Regions from separate parts of the Janthinobacterium sp. GW821-FHT03C08 genome, predicted to be linked through region 3. Evidence: predicted binding sites of a transcription regulator. Region 3 holds the regulator's gene; each other region holds the start of a gene.
What was found. The regulator FNR, encoded in region 3, switches genes on or off when oxygen is low (the NO sensors DNR and NnrR bind a similar motif). The targets are predictions, from matches to a motif close to TTGATNNNNATCAA.
Positions count from the first base shown of each region.

Region 1: a site for FNR is predicted at 1,357-1,370, ahead of AC07VL_RS26430 (XrtA system polysaccharide chain length determinant). Genes of this name have one in related genera too.
Region 2: a site for FNR is predicted at 1,609-1,622, ahead of cydD (thiol reductant ABC exporter subunit CydD). Genes of this name have one in related genera too.
Region 4: a site for FNR is predicted at 1,992-2,005, ahead of cqsA (alpha-hydroxyketone-type quorum-sensing autoinducer synthase). Genes of this name have one in related genera too.

Region 1 is NZ_JBWKUP010000026.1:5,654-9,683, reverse strand. Features, by position in the region: gene AC07VL_RS26440 (N-acyl amino acid synthase FeeM domain-containing protein) at 1-440, opposite strand, end outside; gene AC07VL_RS26435 (XrtA/PEP-CTERM system exopolysaccharide export protein) at 640-1,263, opposite strand; gene AC07VL_RS26430 (XrtA system polysaccharide chain length determinant) at 1,496-3,025, shown strand; gene AC07VL_RS26425 (XrtA-associated tyrosine autokinase) at 3,046-3,882, shown strand; gene AC07VL_RS26420 (TIGR03016 family PEP-CTERM system-associated outer membrane protein) at 3,860-4,030, shown strand, end outside.
Region 2 is NZ_JBWKUP010000007.1:133,241-137,270, reverse strand. Features, by position in the region: gene AC07VL_RS11560 (hypothetical protein) at 1-30, opposite strand, end outside; gene AC07VL_RS11555 (PEP-CTERM sorting domain-containing protein) at 160-723, opposite strand; gene AC07VL_RS11550 (GbsR/MarR family transcriptional regulator) at 997-1,548, opposite strand; gene cydD (thiol reductant ABC exporter subunit CydD) at 1,688-3,376, shown strand; gene AC07VL_RS11540 (amino acid ABC transporter ATP-binding/permease protein) at 3,373-4,030, shown strand, end outside.
Region 3 is NZ_JBWKUP010000009.1:243,082-247,111, reverse strand. Features, by position in the region: gene ccoG (cytochrome c oxidase accessory protein CcoG) at 1-676, shown strand, start outside; gene AC07VL_RS15140 (FixH family protein) at 730-1,254, shown strand; gene fnr (fumarate/nitrate reduction transcriptional regulator Fnr) at 1,257-2,015, opposite strand; gene AC07VL_RS15130 (response regulator) at 2,265-4,030, shown strand, end outside.
Region 4 is NZ_JBWKUP010000028.1:3,787-7,816, reverse strand. Features, by position in the region: gene AC07VL_RS26830 (response regulator) at 1-574, opposite strand, end outside; gene AC07VL_RS26825 (sensor histidine kinase) at 578-1,909, opposite strand; gene cqsA (alpha-hydroxyketone-type quorum-sensing autoinducer synthase) at 2,072-3,316, shown strand; gene AC07VL_RS26815 (MarR family winged helix-turn-helix transcriptional regulator) at 3,327-3,794, opposite strand; gene AC07VL_RS26810 (GIY-YIG nuclease family protein) at 3,851-4,030, opposite strand, start outside.

The DNA of each region.
Region 1 (4,030 bases), on a different contig from region 3:
TGAATCAGCGCCGCGAACACCCGCTTGCTCACGCCCTTGTCGATGGCCAGGCGCGACGGTTCGCACAGGCGCCGTCCCTGCTCGCGCAGGTCGTCGAGCTTGTCGCGGAAGTTTTCATCGGCGGGCAAGCCCGTCTCGTCGTTGTCCAGGCACAGGGTCATGGTGCCGACGGTGGTGCCCGCCGTTTCCGCGAACAGGGTGATCTTGTTGAGCGCATGCGCGATGCCGGGATCAACGGCATAGCCGCGCCAGCCGTACATCTTGCGGATCAGCAAACTGGCCGCCTCGCGCCGTCCGCGCGAATTGGCCATGCGGATATGGAAGCGCTGCAGGTCGAGCTCGTGCTCCATGGCCGGATCGATCTGCCCTTCGCCCACCACCAGGTCGTTGAATGTGCCCGGCGTGTCGAAGGAAATAATGGGTTCATCTTCAAAGCTCATCTTGTCCTCACGTTCATCGGCCGCCGTCGAAACGGACTGAAGCCAATGCCTTGTGACAAGCAAAAAACTGGAGAAGTTCCCGTTATCGCTTAAAAAAACAAAAGAAATTTACGTTTTCATAGCAAAATAGCACGCTGAAATTTGCCCGCAAGTACAAAATGACAAATATAAGTGCTGTTTTGACAGCCTGCCATCGCGCCTAGAAAAAGCTTTCCGGGATCAGCAGGACATCGCCGGGCCGCATCATGACGTTGGCGGAAATATCGCCATCCTTCAGCAGGTCGTCGAGCCGCACGCGCAGCTGCTGCTGCGTGCCTTCGCGCACGCGGATGATGCTGGCCTTGTTGCCGGCGGCAAAATCGGTGACGCCGCCCACGGCGATGAGCACATCCATCAGAGACATGCCCAGGCGGTATGGCAAGGCCTGCGGCTTGGCCGCCTCGCCGATGACGCGGATCTGCTCGCCATACGGTCCCGAGAAATTCGTCACGATCACCGTCACCACGGGCTGCTGGATGAACTTGCCCAGGGCTTGCTCGATGTCGCGCGCCAGCTGCGTCGACGTCTTACCGCTGGCGGCCAGGTCTTCCACCAGCGGCGTGGTGATCTTGCCATCGGGCCGCACGGCCACCGTCAGCGACACTTCCGGGTTGCGCCAGACGATGATGTTGACGGAATCGCCCGGCCCGATCAGGTAGTCGTGCATGGGCGCGCTGTCGTCGGCGGGCGCCAGCGGATAGCGCGTGCGGCAGGCACCCAGCAGGCCGGCGGCGCCCGCCAGGACCAGCGTGTTGCGTAGGAAGACACGGCGAAACGGGTTCATGCGGAGCCTCTTCGGGTCGATGGCGCGTGCGGCCGCGCAGAAGCAGCCTGGGCCGCGAACTTCCTATGATTATTAAAACGCGGCAAGGGAACCTTGAGGCGTATCAAGAAGCAATCATCTTGGGAAATCTTGCTCAGCAGTCGCCCTATACTTTGCTTACTTAACAGGCAATATCCGCACCGCAAGGACGGGCGTCCCCGCCCGTCCGGCACCGTTACCTGAAGGAAGCGCCATGGAGGAATTGCTGCAGCAACTGCTTTCCAGCCTGAAAGGCATCTGGAAATACCGCTGGCATGCGCTGCTGGTGGCCTGGCTGGTGGCCATCGGCGGTTTCATCAAGGTCAGCAGCCTGCCCGACGAATACCAGACGCGCGCGCGCGTGTTCGTCGATACGCAAACCATCCTCAAGCCCCTGATGGCCGGCATGACCAGCGTGCCCAACGCGGAGCAGCAGGTGGCCATCATGAGCCGTACCCTGCTCAGCCGCCCCAACGTGGAGCGCGTCATGCGCATGGTCGACCTGGACCTCGACACGCGCACCGTGCGCGAGCACGAGGCCCGGCTCGACGAGCTGATGAACAACATCAAGATCACCGGCACGAATGCCTACGACATCTACACCATCAGCTACAGCGGCGGCGACCCGAAACTCGTGCGCGACGTCGTGCAGAGCCTGCTGACCATCTTCGTCGAAGGCAGTTTCCAGGGCAAGAAGGGCGATTCGCAAAAGGCGGTGCAATTCATCGACGAGCAGATCAAGAATTACGAGGACAAGCTGAGCGCGGCGGAAAACCTCGTCAAGGAATTCAAGATCCGCAACAACCTGCTGCTGCCGCGCCAGGGCATCGACTATGGCAGCCAGCTGCTGATGTCGTCCGATAGCCTGAACAATGCCAAGCTGGAACTGCTGGAGGCGGAACAGGCGCGCAAGGCCATCCAGAGCCAGATCGAGGGCGACGAGCCCGTGCTGGACCTGGAACCGAACGCGGCAGCCATCACCAATCCGGAACTGGACGAACGCATCGCCTCGCTCAACAAGAACCTCGACAGCCTGCGCATGCAATTCACGGAGCTGCATCCCGACATCATCGCCTCGAAGCGCCTGATCGCCCAGCTGGAAGAGCGCAAGATCGAGGAAAGCAAGCTCAAGGCCGCGTCCGGCGACCCGGGCAAGAACTACAGCCCCATGCTGCAGCAGCTGAAGGTGGCCCTGACGGAGGCGGACGCCAAGGTGGCCGCCATCCGCGCCCGCGTGCAGGAATACGGCGCGCGCAACGAGCGCCTGCTGGCACAGAGCAATGCCGTGCCCGAGGTGGAGTCGCAGCTGGCCCAGCTGAACCGCGACTACATCATCAACAAGGAAAACTATGAAAAGCTGATCGGCCGGCGCGAGGCGGCCAAGCTGTCGGGCGAACTCAGTTCCACCACCGACATGATGGCCTTCAAGATCATCGATCCGCCCACGGTGCAGTACAAGCCCGTCGGCCCGAACCGCCTGATGCTGTTCAGTGCTGCGCTGGGCGCGGCCCTGGTGGCGGGCATCGCCACGGCCCTGCTGATCAGCCAGGTGCGCCCCACCTTCCTCAGCCCGGCCGAGCTGCGCGACGCGACGGGCTTGAACGTGCTGGGCACGGTATCGATGAACTGGACGGCGCAGCAGCAGGTGCGCCGGCGCCGCGCCCGCTACGCCTTCGGCGCCTGCCTGGGCAGCCTGTTCCTGCTGTACGGCGGCATCATGACGGCCGTGCAGCTCAAATTCTAGACCACGCCACGGGAGCGACGATGAGCAGCAAGGACGGCGACAACGGCAGGCAGGAGCCTGTCATCCTGGGCGTGGCCGAGGCCAGCGTGCCCTACGGCACGGACGCCCCATCCGCGGCGGCGCAGCTGTCGCCCCGATACCGGCCCCTGAACCTGGCCCGGCTGCAGGAACAGGGCATGCTCACGCACGACGGCGGGCGCAGTTCCGTGGCCGAGGATTTCCGCATCATCAAGCGCCCCCTGCTGCGCCTGGCGCGGGCCGGCGGCGCCGAGGCCATCCGCCACGGCAACCTCGTCGTCGTCACCAGCGCCATGCCCGGCGAGGGCAAGACCTACTGCGCCGTCAACCTGGCCATGAGCATCGCCATGGAAATGGATATCACGGTGCTGCTGGTCGACGCCGACGTGGCGCGCCCGTCCGTGCTGAAAGTGCTGGGCCTGGCGCCGGAACCGGGCCTGATGGACGTGCTGCTCGACCCGCAGCTGGCCATGGCCGACGTGATCCTGAAAACCAACGTGGCCAACCTGAGCATCCTGCCCGCCGGGCGCAGCAACAAGCATGCGACGGAACTGCTGGCCAGCCGCGCCATGAACCGCCTGCTGGCCGAGATCGCCAGCCGCTACGCCGACCGCATCGTCGTCTTCGACTCGCCGCCCCTGCTCATCACCAGCGAAGCGCACGCGCTGGTGGGACAGATGGGGCAAGTGGTGATGGTGGTGGAAGCGGAAACGACGACCCAGCACGCCGTCAAGGAGGCGTTGCGGCAGATCGAATCGTGCGAACACATCCACCTGATCTACAACAAGACCAAATCGTTCCCCGGCAACGATTATTATGGCTACGGCAATTACGACTAGGGGCCGCGCGCCGCTGTCCCTGCCGCCGCTGACGCTCCTGCCGCTCCTGCCCCTGCTGCTGCCCCTGCCGGCCCTGGCCGTCGACTGGCTGGTGCAGCCGTCACTGCGCCTGCGCGAAACCTATACCGACAACGCCCTGCGCGCGCCG
Region 2 (4,030 bases), on a different contig from region 3:
CGTGCGCGTCTGGAATGGTGGCTTGTGCATGCATGCTCTCCCGCATGATCGATGATGTTATCGAGCATAGCGGGAGAGGTATCAATGCGCCGTAAAAAGAAGGCGTCGCGGCGTCTATGCGCCGTAAAAATGGCTGGCGCCGTCAGCGCGCCGTGCCTGTCACGACGGGCGGCGCCGCGCCATCCAGCCCAGCAAGCCCAGGCCGGCCAGCAGCATGGCATAGGTTTCAGGTTCCGGCACGGCGGAAGTGAAGGCCCTGTAGTTGCTCAGGTCCTTGGGCAGGCCCGCCACCGTGAAGGTGCTGCCGGCAGCCACGGGCGTGGCCCAGTGGAATACCAGCTCGCCCTGGCCGAAGTGGATGGCCAGGTAGTCATAGGCGGCCGCGCTCGTATAGGAGTTGACGCCCCCGCTCAGGCCGGCCGTGGTGCCGGCGGTGCAGCCCGAGGTGGGATTGTCGCAAAACGAGACGGCGGCGCCCAGGCTGGTGCCGAACACGCCATTGATATAGCCCTGGATGTCGGAGGGACTCTGCGGCACCAGATTATCGTCATAATACTTTACCTGCAGCGCCGGCGATGGCGAGTAGGTCACGGTGCTGCCGGCGATGACGAAACCGCTGGCCGGTCCCACGTCCACCCACGTGGCCGCTTGCGCCGTGCCGGCCAGGACGGCTATTGCTGCCAGCATGGATGTCTTGAGTGTAATGCTCTTGATGTTTTTCATGGAAATCCCCTTGTGCTTGAGACAGTCGCTTCATTGCGTCGGGACGCATCCCTGCATGCCGGGGAGGTCATCCCATTGCCAGTTTGCTGCGCGTAGTGAGTACGCATATGCAAGCTTAGTCTTGATATAAATTAATACAATTTAAATAATGCTATTGGCAAAGTTGATAACATCGCATACGGCTATGTCCGATTGAGCCGGCGAGGCGGGGTAGGGGGCGTGGCTATCCGCGCCGGGCCGTGCCGGCGGCTGTCTGTAGCGCAGGGGAGGGGGTCAGTCGCTGTTGTTGCCGACGCCGAACAGGCGATCCTTGGCGTTGAGCAATTTCTGTACCTTGGCACCCATTTTCATCAACTGCGCCATCGATTCGGGCGACAGGCGCTGCAAGTCGTCGAACCAGGTATTGGCCAGGTCAACCAGTTCATACATTTCACGCATGCGCTCCTGCGCGTACTGGTCCACGGCTTCCGTGGCCGGCGCCAGCAGCGATTCGCGCAGCACCGTCAGGGTGGGCGCCACTTCGCGGCGGCGCCGCTCGGCGGCCACCACGCGGAAGATTTGCCAGACATCGCCCAGCGAGGAAAAATACTCGCGCCGGTCGCCGGGAATGCGCGACTGGCGGATCAGGCCCCAGCCCTGCAATTCCTTCAGGCCGATGCTCACGTTCGAGCGCGAAAAACTCAGGTGCTCCGCAATTTCATCCGCGTGCAGGGGATGCTCGGCGACAAACAGCAGCGCGTACACTTGGCCCACGGTGCGGTTGAAGCCCCAGCGACTGCCCATCTCGCCAAAATGGCTGACGAAGGTCAGGATCAGCGGCGTCATTTGGATATTTTGAGTTTTCATAAGTGTTTGGATTTTTTCACGGCATACTGGCCGGGTCAATTGATATATGTCATGTTTCGCAGTATTATACAAAAAATCGAATTTACAGAAAATTCTGAAAACTCAAGAAGTATAAAATATGTCGACTGCCCCCTTGTCCTTGCCCCGCTTTGTCCTTCCCCGTATTGCCAGCCTGGTGCAGGGGAGCGCCGCCTTGCTGTGGCTGCCCCAGGCGGCCTTGCTGGCACGGGCTGTGCAAGCCATGTTCGATGGCGCCGGCTGGCGCGCCGCGCTGGCGCCGGCGGCCGGCGTGTTGCTGCTGGGCGTGCTCAGGGCCGCGGCCGAGGCGTGGGGCGCGCGGCGCATGTACGGCGCGGCGCGCGCCCACCTGTCGACCCTGCGCGCGCATGTGGCGCAGGCGCTGGCCCGCCGTTCGCCGCTGGACCGCCAGCGCGCCCAGTCGGGCCAGGCGGCCAGCGTCATGGCCGAGCAGGCCGAGGCCATCGTGCCCTACCTGGTGCGCTACCGGCCGGCGCGCTGGAAGGTGCTGCTCGTGCCGCTCGTCATCCTCGCCGTGGTGGCGCCCCTGTCGTGGATCGCCGCCCTGATCCTGCTCATCGCCGCACCGCTGATTCCCGTCTTCATGGCCCTCGTGGGCATGGGCGCGCAGGCGGCCAGCCGCGCGCAGATGGTGGAAATGGGCAGCATGAACGCCTTTCTGCTGGACCGCCTGCGCGGCCTGGCCACCCTGCGCGCGCTGGGCGCCGTCGACGCCACGGCCGAACGGCTCGCTGCCTCGTCGCAATCCGTGCGCCGGCGCACGATGGTGGTCTTGCGCATCGCCTTTTTATCGTCCGCCGTGCTGGAACTGTTTTCCGCCCTTGGTGTCGCCATGGTGGCCGCCTACATCGGTTTTTCCCTCCTGGGCAGCATTCATTTCGGCACCTGGGGCAGGGAGCTGAGCCTGGGGCAAGGCCTGTTCATCCTGCTGCTGGCGCCCGCCTTCTTCGAGCCGCTGCGCGAACTGGCCGCCGTCTGGCACGACAAGGCGGCCGGCGAAGCGGGCCTGGCCGGCCTGCACGACCTGGCGGCCGATGGCGTGCCGCTGCCCGGCGCCCAGGTGGCTGTCGCCGCCGTTTCCGCCGCCGCCATGGCTGTGGCAGCGGCGCCTGGCATTGACATTCATCAATTATCGTTTGCCCATCCCGGCGAGGCGCCCGTGTTCGACGGCTTCGACCTGCATGTGCGTCCCGGCGAACACGTGGCCCTGCTGGGCGCCAGCGGCGCGGGCAAGACCACCTTGTTATCCTTGCTGGCCGGCCTGCTGCCTGCCGGCGGCGGCGAGATCCGCATCGGCGGCGTGCGCCTGAACGATGCCAGCGTGAACACCTTGCGCCAGCGCATGGCGTGGATGGGCCAGCGGCCCCACGTGTTTGCCGCTTCCGTCAGCCAGAACGTGACCCTGGGCCGCGCGGACGCCAGCACCGCGCAAGTCACGCAGGCGCTGCACCTGGCCGACCTGGCACAGGTGGCGCAGGCGCAGCCGGCCGTCATGCTCAGCGACGGGGGGCAGGGTTTGTCGGGCGGCGAAGCCGTGCGCCTGGCCCTGGCCCGCGTGGCCCTGCATCCGCATGCGGACGTGCTGCTCGTCGATGAGCCGACTGCCCACCTGGACAGCGAAACGGCGGCCCGCGTGACGGATGCCCTGCTGGCCCTGGCGCAAGGCAAGACGATGCTTGTCGCCACGCACGACCCCGTGCTGGCCGGCCGCCTGCAGCGCACCGTGCTGGTCGATGCCCGGGCGCAGTCACAGGAGTTGCGCGCATGAACAATTCACGGCTACTCAATCCCGTCCTGCGCCAGTTGCTGCTGGCCCAACCCGGCAAGCTGATCGCGGGCGCCGTGCTGGCGGCCCTGACGGCGGTGGCCGGCATGGCCTTGCTGGGCCTGTCCGGCTGGTTCATCACGGCCACCTCGGTTGCCGGCCTGCACGCCTCGACGGCCATCGTCTTCGACGTATTCGGACCATCGGCCGGCATCCGCCTGCTGGCCATCGGCCGCACGGGTTCGCGCTACGCGGAGCGCCTCGTCACGCACGACGCCACGTTTGCCGCGCTGGCGCATATCCGCGTGCAGCTGTTCCGTGGCTGGTCGCGTCCCGAGGCGGCCAGCCGCCTGCTGCGCCAGCCCGCCAAGCTGCTGTTCCGCCTGACGGCCGACATCGACGCCCTCGAATCGCTGTATCTGCGCCTGCTGGTGCCCGCCTTCACGGCCCTGTGCGCGGCCCTGCTGGCGGGCGTGGCGCTGGGCGTCATGCGGTGGCAGCTGGGTGTCGGCGTGGCCGCATGGCTGCTGGCCGCCGGCGGCGGCATCGGCTGGCTGGTGGCCCGCCGCGCGCGCCGCCCCGCCATCGTGCGCTCGCGCGCCATCGAAAAATTGCGCTCCGGCACCATCGACCTGGTGGCGGGCCAGACGGACCTGG
Region 3 (4,030 bases):
CGAACCGCGCGGCGCGCTGAACAAGAAGGCGCCCGATGCCAAGCTGGGCGACTGCATCGACTGCACCCTGTGCGTGCAGGTGTGTCCGACCGGCATCGATATCCGCAACGGCCTGCAGTATGAATGCATCGGCTGCGCCGCCTGCGTGGATGCCTGCAACAGCGTGATGGACAAGGTCGACCGGCCCCGTGGCCTGGTACGCTACAGTACCGACCATGCGATGGAAAACAACTTCAACTCGCAGCAGATCCGCCGGCGCGCCATGCGCCCGCGCGTGCTGATCTACACGTCCATCCTGGCCCTGATCATCATCGCCGTGTGTACCTCGCTGGCCCTGCGCACGCCATTGAAAATGGACGTGATCCGCGACCGCGGCTCCATGGGACGCGAAGTGGAAGACGGCATGATCGAGAACGTCTACCGCCTGCAGATCATGAACACCTCGGAGCAAAGCCAGCATTTCAGGATCAGCGTCTCCGGCCTGCCGGGCCTGACCCTGCTGACGCGCGACGAAGTGACCCTGCAGCCGACGGAAACCCTGGGCTGGCCCATCCGCCTGCGCGTGCCGCACGGCGTGGGCGAGAAGGGCTCGAACAAGATTGCCATCGAACTGCAATCGCTGGACGACCCGTCGCTGCATGTGCGGGAAAACGCGGTGTTCATCGTGCCGCGGTAATGTAGGAAGGCCAATCCCCGCATGGGGATTGGCCGCTTAAACAGGAGAATAAAATGTCCGACAGTCTGAAACTGCAAGCCCCCGTGGCGCCCTGGTACAAGCATCGCTGGCCATGGCTGCTGATGGTCGGCCCCGGCCTGTCCGTCGTCGTCGGCAGCTGCATGGCGTATATCGCGTTTACGCAGCCGGACGCGCTGGTGGTGGGCGATTATTACAAGCAGGGCAAGGCCATCAACCAGGACTTGCGGCGCGATACGGTTGCCAGCAACCTGGCGATGGATACGCGCCTGTCCTACGACGTGGCGCAGGCGCGCCTGAGCGGCGCCGTGCACAGCTTCGGCAAGGCTTACCAGGCGCCCTTGCAGCTGCACCTGGCGCATGCGACGTTGCCGGAGAAGGATATCAGGCTGCTGGTGCAGCCCGATGCGGCCGGCAATTTCTCGGTGGCCCTGCCGATGCTCGAGCGCAGCCGCTGGCAGGTGCTGGTGGAAAACGACAAGCGCGAATGGCGCCTGTCCGGCATCTGGACCTGGCCCCTGCAGCGCAGCATCGCGCTGCACGCGGACGAGGAACTGTAGGCCTATTTACAAGTATCCGTGCCGGCCGTAATGGCTTTCAATTTCGCGGGCTGCAGGATTTCAATTTCGCGATTAGAGACGCGCAGCCAGCCTTCCTTCTTGAATTTCGACAATAAACGGCTGACGCTCTCGATGGTCAGTCCCAGGTAATTGCCGATTTCCTCGCGCGACATGCGCAGCTGGAACTTGCTGCCCGAGTAGCCCCGCGCCTCGTAGCGCGACGCCAGGTTGACGATGAAGGCGGCAAAGCGCTGCGTCGCCTGCATATTGCCCAGCAACAGCATCACGCTTTGCTCGCGCGTGATTTCCTGGCTCATCATGCGATGGAAATGCCGCAGCAGCGTGGGCATATTGCCCAGCAATTGTTCCAGGCTGGAAAACGGGATTTCACACACTTCGCTGTCTTCCAGCGCCACGGCATTGCAGTGGTGGCGGTCGGCGCTGATGGCGTCCATGCCCAGCAGTTCGCCAGCCATCTGGAAACCCGTCACCTGTTCTTCGCCGCCTGGATTGATCTGGTACGTCTTGAAGTGGCCCAGGCGGATGGCGTACAGGTTCTGGAACGAGTCGCCGATGCGGAACAGCGAGGCGCCGCGCGCGACCTTGCGGCGGCGGCCGATGATCTGGTCGAGCCGGTCCATGTCGCCCACGTCGAGTCCCATCGGCAGGCACAATTGATGCATGCTGCACGTCGAGCAGCGCGCACGCAACGCTTCCACGTTCACGGCGGGCACGGCTGGAGAGAGTAGCGCTTCTGTCATGTCAGACCCTTTTAGAAAATGCAATAACAAGTTTACTGCATAGTGCGTTGCCATGTGCCAATTTCACGGCAATTCACCGTAATTTCGCTGAATAAACGACGTCCGGCATTTAATTTTATGGCAACATCGTCAAAAGCCCGTTCCAGCGCGGAAAATTACGCGGCCTGCGCTTGCCAAGTTGAAGTATTGATAGGAAAATTCCTGACAGCATTATCTGCCGCCTGTGCCTCCGGGTACTCAAAGGAAATCATGAAGCCTCTCGGCATTAAAGCAAAAGTCGCGCTGGCCACCAGCCTGACCTCGATCGCCATGATCGCCGTGGTCACCGTGGTGCAGGTCAAGCACATGCGCGACGATTTCACGCAAGTGCTGCTGAGCCAGCAAACGGCGCTGATCGAGCGCACGGCCGAGGAACTCGACGACAAGCTGGCCATGCTGCTCGACATCGTCACCCAGACGGCGCGCCACCAGCCGCCCGCCCTGATGGCCGACGCCGGCGCATTGCGTGACTACTACACGCAGCGCACCATGCTGGCCCTGTTCGACGACGTGCTCGTGCTCGATACGCAGGGCAAGGTGGTGGCCAACGTGCCCGAGGTGCAGGGGCGCAACGGCACCGACGTAGCCGACCGCGGCTATTTCCAGACCGTCATGCGCACCAAGCAGGCCATGATCACGGAACCGATGCTGGGCAAGACCAGCCATTTGCCCATCGTGCAGATGGTCGCCCCCGTGCTGGACAACAACGGCGAGGTGGCCGGCATCGTCATCGGCGTGCTGCGCCTGTACAAGGACAACATGCTGGGGCGTTTGCGCACGGCCAAGGTGGGCAAGAGCGGCTATTTTTTCATCCTCACGCGCGAAGCCGTGCCCCGCTACGTGCTGCATCCCGACCCCAGCCGTTTGCTGCAGCCGCGCGCGGCGGGCGCCAACGTCGTCACCACGCAGCTGCTCAAGGAAGACGGCGAAGGCAGCATGGTCAGCACCAACAGCCGCGGCATCACGGGCGTCAACAGCTTCAAGCGCTTGAAGTCGGTGAACTGGCTGCTGGCCGCCTCGCTGCCCGTGGCCGATGCCTTCGAACCATTCGACGGCGTGCTGTCGCGCCTGGTGCTGTGGAGCATCTGCGCCTCGCTGCTGGCCGCGGCCGTGCTGGGCTGGGTGACCGTGCGCCTGCTGTCGCCCCTGGTGCGCCTGCGCGACACGCTGCTGTCCCTGCGCGCCTCGGGCAAGCGCTTTACCCCCGTGCCGGTGCAGCAGCGCGACGAGATCGGCGAACTGACGGAGGCGTTCAACGGCCTGATGAGCGAGCGCGACCGGCTGCAGCAGGAGGTCGAGACGCGCGCCCTGGAGCTGGAGCAGGAACGCGACCGCGCCGAGGCGGCCAACCGCGCCAAGAGCGACTTCGTCGCCAACATGAGCCATGAAATCCGCACGCCCCTGAACGCCGTGCTGGGCATGGTGTATCTGTTGGGAAATACCAAGCTCAACATCGAACAGCGCAAGTACCTGACCATGGTACGCGTGGCGGGGCAGTCCCTGTTGGGCATCCTCAACGATGTGCTCGATTTTTCCAAGATCGAGGCGCGCCGCATGGACTTGTCGCCCGTCGAATTCGACCTCGACGAGGTCATGAATACGCTGGCCACGACGATGACCATGAACGCGGGCGAGAAAGAGCTGGAGCTGGCCATCGCCGTCGAGCCCGACGTGCCGCGCCGCCTCGTCGGCGACGCCCAGCGCCTGCAGCAAATCCTCGTCAACCTGGCCGGCAACGCCATCAAGTTTACCGAGAGCGGCGAAGTGGTGGTGGCCGTCAGCCTGGCCGAGGGCGACACTGAACAGGCCTGGCTGCGCTTCGAGGTGCGCGACACGGGCATCGGCATGACGGCCCAGCAGCAGGCCCAGCTGTTCACGGCCTTTTCGCAGGGCGACCAGAGCATCACGCGGCGCTTCGGCGGCACGGGCCTGGGCCTGGCCATCAGCAAGCACCTGATCCACATGATGGGCGGCGA
Region 4 (4,030 bases), on a different contig from region 3:
CTTGCAGGAAACTATAGTCATGCAGCAATAGCAAGTCGCGCACGGTGTCCGACTGCTGCAGGAAGAATTCACGCTGCAGCGCATGGATTTCCTGTTCCAGGATGTCGAGCGCATCGTCGTCGCTCTTCTTGATATAGCGGTCGATCAAGCCCCGGTTGAAGGCCGTGACGGCCATCTTTTCATCGGCCGCCCCCGTAAACAGGATCTTCTTGCACGGCAGGTCGCGCACGGCCTGGCAGAATTCCAGGCCGTTCATCTGCGGCATCGAATAATCGACCACCAGCACGGACGGTATGGCAAAGCGCTGCGCCTGGCCGCTGATGCGCCAGATGCGTTCGAGGTCGATGGCCACGTTGTAATCGTGGGGCGCCAGGTTCTGCAGGTCGAAATTCACGTGCAGGGGCATGTCTTCCCGCTGGTTCGTCTGCTGCAGCCAGCGCAGGGCGGTGCTCGTGTCGTGGAAGGTCTTGCGCGCCAGCGCGGGATCGAGCTGGAATGCGAGGCTTTTCAGGAAGGAATCGCTGTCGTCGATCAGCACGGTCAGGGTCGGATGGGTGTAGACGGGCAGTTGCATGCGTCACCTCGCGCGGTGGATGGATGGGAAACGGCTGGAGCGGGTCGTGGCTGGGGCTGGCGGAAACTCCAGCACGAAAATGGCATACGCGCCTTCGCGCGACACGCAGCGGATGCGCGCATGCCACGCCTGCAGGATTTGCCGGCACAGGGCCAGGCCGATGCCGCTGCCGTTGTGCGCCGGATAGGAATAGAAACGGTCGAAGATCAGCGGCAGGCGGCTGGCCGCGATGCCGCAGCCCGTGTCGATGAACAGCAGGCGCGGCGCGGGCCGCGCGCCGTCGATGATGATGCGCACGCGGCCCTTGCCGGCCCGCTGGATGCCTTTGAGGGCATTGCGCAGCAGGTTCAGCAGGACCGCCGCGCACAGCTCGGACTGCCCGTGGAAGGTGAAGTCGACCCGCACGTCGACCTTGACGAGGTCGCGCTGCGCCGTGCTGCTGAACGGATAGCGGCGCAGGACGGCGGCGACGCTGTCCTGCATGGCCACGTTCTCGATCGCTTCGAGCTTGCGGTTGACGGCCGTGGCGCTGAGCAGGAACAGGTCGATCATGTGGTGCATGTGGCGCACCTCGAACTGGATGCGCGCCAGCGCTTCCTGGCTGGCCGCGTCCGGCGGCTGGCCTGGCGCGCCGGGCGGCAGGCCCCGCTGCAGCCAGCGCTGCAGGCCGCGCACGTTCGCCTCGACGCTGACGAGGGGCGTGCGCAATTCGTGCGCCACGCTGCCCAGGCCGGCGGCCAGGCCCGCCAGCTTTTCCTGCGCGCCCACGTGGCGGCCCACCTTGACGACGGACAGGACGGCAATCGTAAACCAGTGCACGGGCAATTGCTGCAGGACGTCGCGGCTGAGCAGGTAGGCCGGGTCGCCGCGCACGGCAAAGGCCAGGCAGGCCAGCACGGTGCCGCCCAGGTAGGCCAGCATGGCGATGCGCGTATCGAAATGGAACAGCACGATCAGGGCCACCAGCAGCGAATGCACCCACAGGGTCGAGGCGTGGTTCATCAGGAACATATACGTGAAGAAAAAGGGCAGCTCGAACGTCAGCCCCAGCAGCAGGTACACGCTGAACCAGGTATTGCTGAAGCGTCCCGGCCACAGCGCGGGCAGGAACAGCAGCGCCGCCACGGCGCGCAGCAAGGGCGATTCATATTCCTGCGGAAAGACATGCTGCCACAGCGCATAGTACAGGGGCATGCCCAGCGCGCCGATGACGGCCAGCGCGCGCACCTGGGTGCGGCGGATGGGCATGTGTTCGATGGCATCGTGGAAATGCAGGAAAGGCTGGAGCAGCCTGCCTTGCCAGCGTTTGTCGGAAGGGGACTGCACATGCTTCATGATGGGGGACACTTCGTTGAGGCGTATCAATGCAACATGATCGGCGTGTTCCTCCCATAAAAGATGCATATCGCCACAACTGTTGAGATGGATCAATCTCTTGCCGAATGGCTCGCGCATGTTGGACGCGGTAGTTCCCACCGCAACCAATCAGGAGTCCTTATGCCGAACGCCATTTTTCCCCTGCCATCGCCTGCCATCTCCGCCGAACAGCAGCTGCCCGCCTTCGTGCGCGCGCGCATGGACGAGCACTACGTCGAACGCATCGACAAGCTGCTCGGCGGCGAACACTTGCATGAATGGCAAGCCGTGCCGGCCGGCGCAGTCATGCTGGCTGGTAATGATTACCTGAACATCGCCGGCGAGCCGGGCCTGCTGGCGGCCCAGGCCCGCGTCCTGCAGGGCGGCGGCGCCATGCTGATGTCGTCCGTGTTCCTGCAGGAAGGCAGCCGCCAGCATCGCCTGGAACAGCGGTTCGCCGATTTTCTCGGCAGCGGGGCCTGCGTGCTGGCGCAGTCCGGCTGGGCCGCCAACGTGGGCTTGCTGCAAAGCCTGGCCGGCCCCGGCATCCCCGTCTACCTGGACATGCAGGCGCATGCCTCGCTGTGGGAGGGCGTGCAGTCGGCGCAGGCCGTGCCCGTGGCCTTCCTGCACAACGATGGCGCCCACCTGCAGCGCCAGCTCGACAAGCATGGCCCCGGCATCATCGTCGTCGATGCGCTGTACAGCACCAACGGCAGCGTGGCGCCCCTGCTGCAGATGGTGGAGATCGCCGAGCGCAGCGGCAGCATGCTCATCGTCGACGAGTCGCACTCGCTGGGCACGCACGGCCCGCAGGGCGCGGGGCTGGTGGTGGAGCTGGGCCTGGCCGACCGGGTGCACTTCCGCACGGCGTCGCTGGCCAAGGCCTTCGCGGGCCGCGCCGGGTTGATCACCTGCTCGGCCCGCTTCAAGGGCTACTTCCTGTCCGCCTCGCGGCCCGCCATCTTCAGTTCCTGCCTGCTGGAGCACGAGCTGGCGTGGTTCGACGCGGCGCTCGACTTCATCCGCGCCGCCGATGGCCGCCGCGCCGCCCTGCGCCGCCACAGCGTGCTGCTGCGCCAGGGCCTGGCCGACCTTGGCTACAACGTCAGCGACGGCACGGAACAGATCATCGCGCTGGAAGCGGGCAGCGAACCCGATACCTTGATCCTGCGCAAGGCGCTGGAACGGCACGGCATCTACGGCGCGGTGTTCTGCGCGCCGGCCACGCCGAAGAACCGCGCGCTGGTGCGCCTGACCCTGAACGCGGGCTTGCGCGACGACGAGTGCGCCCGCGTGCTGGCCGCCTGCGCCGCCATCCGCGACGAGACGGGCATGGCGCGCTGGCCGTCGACGCGGCGCCTGCGCAAGCTGGCGCTGGTGTAAGGGGAATGTATCAGCCGTTGGCGGGCTGGCTGCCGGCGATGCCGCCCAGCAGCAGGGACAGGGGCGCCAGTTGCTCTGTGCTGGCGCTGCCCAGCAATTCCTGCGCCAGCGCCTGCGCCGTCGCATCGGCGTGGGCCAGCAGGGCGAGGCCCGCTTCGGTGATGGCGGCATAGCCGACGCGGGCATCGCGCTGGTCGGCCTGGCGCGCCACGAGGCCGATCTTTTCCAGCGGCATCAGCGAGCGCGTGATGCCGGACGCCGTCAGCGCCAGGCGCTCGGCCAGGTCGATGCGGCGCAGGCGTCCGCCGGGCGCCCGCTGCAAGTGGTACAGCAATTGGTAATCGCTGAAACTGAGGCCGTGCAGATTGCCCAGGATGCTGTCGAAGCGGCGCACCAGCACGGCCTGGGCGCGCGCCAGGCGCAGGCAAAAGTCCAGCGCGCCGGCGCCGTCCGGCGACGGGGGAGGGTGATCGGTCATGTTTTCCTTGTGTTGGCTGCGCAGTGCTTGAGTGCGCAAGTGTAAAGCATGCGCGCTCAATACAGGGCCTGGCCTTGCGCCAGCGCCTGCTCGCGGTGCAGGGCCAGCAGGGCGTCGAGCTCGGCCTGCGCATCGAAGGCGGGATCGTCCGGCACCTCGACGGTATCGATGATGGCCAGGCGGAAGGCGGCCGCGCCGTCGCGCCGCCAGTCCGCCTGCAGGCGGGCGTTGCGGTG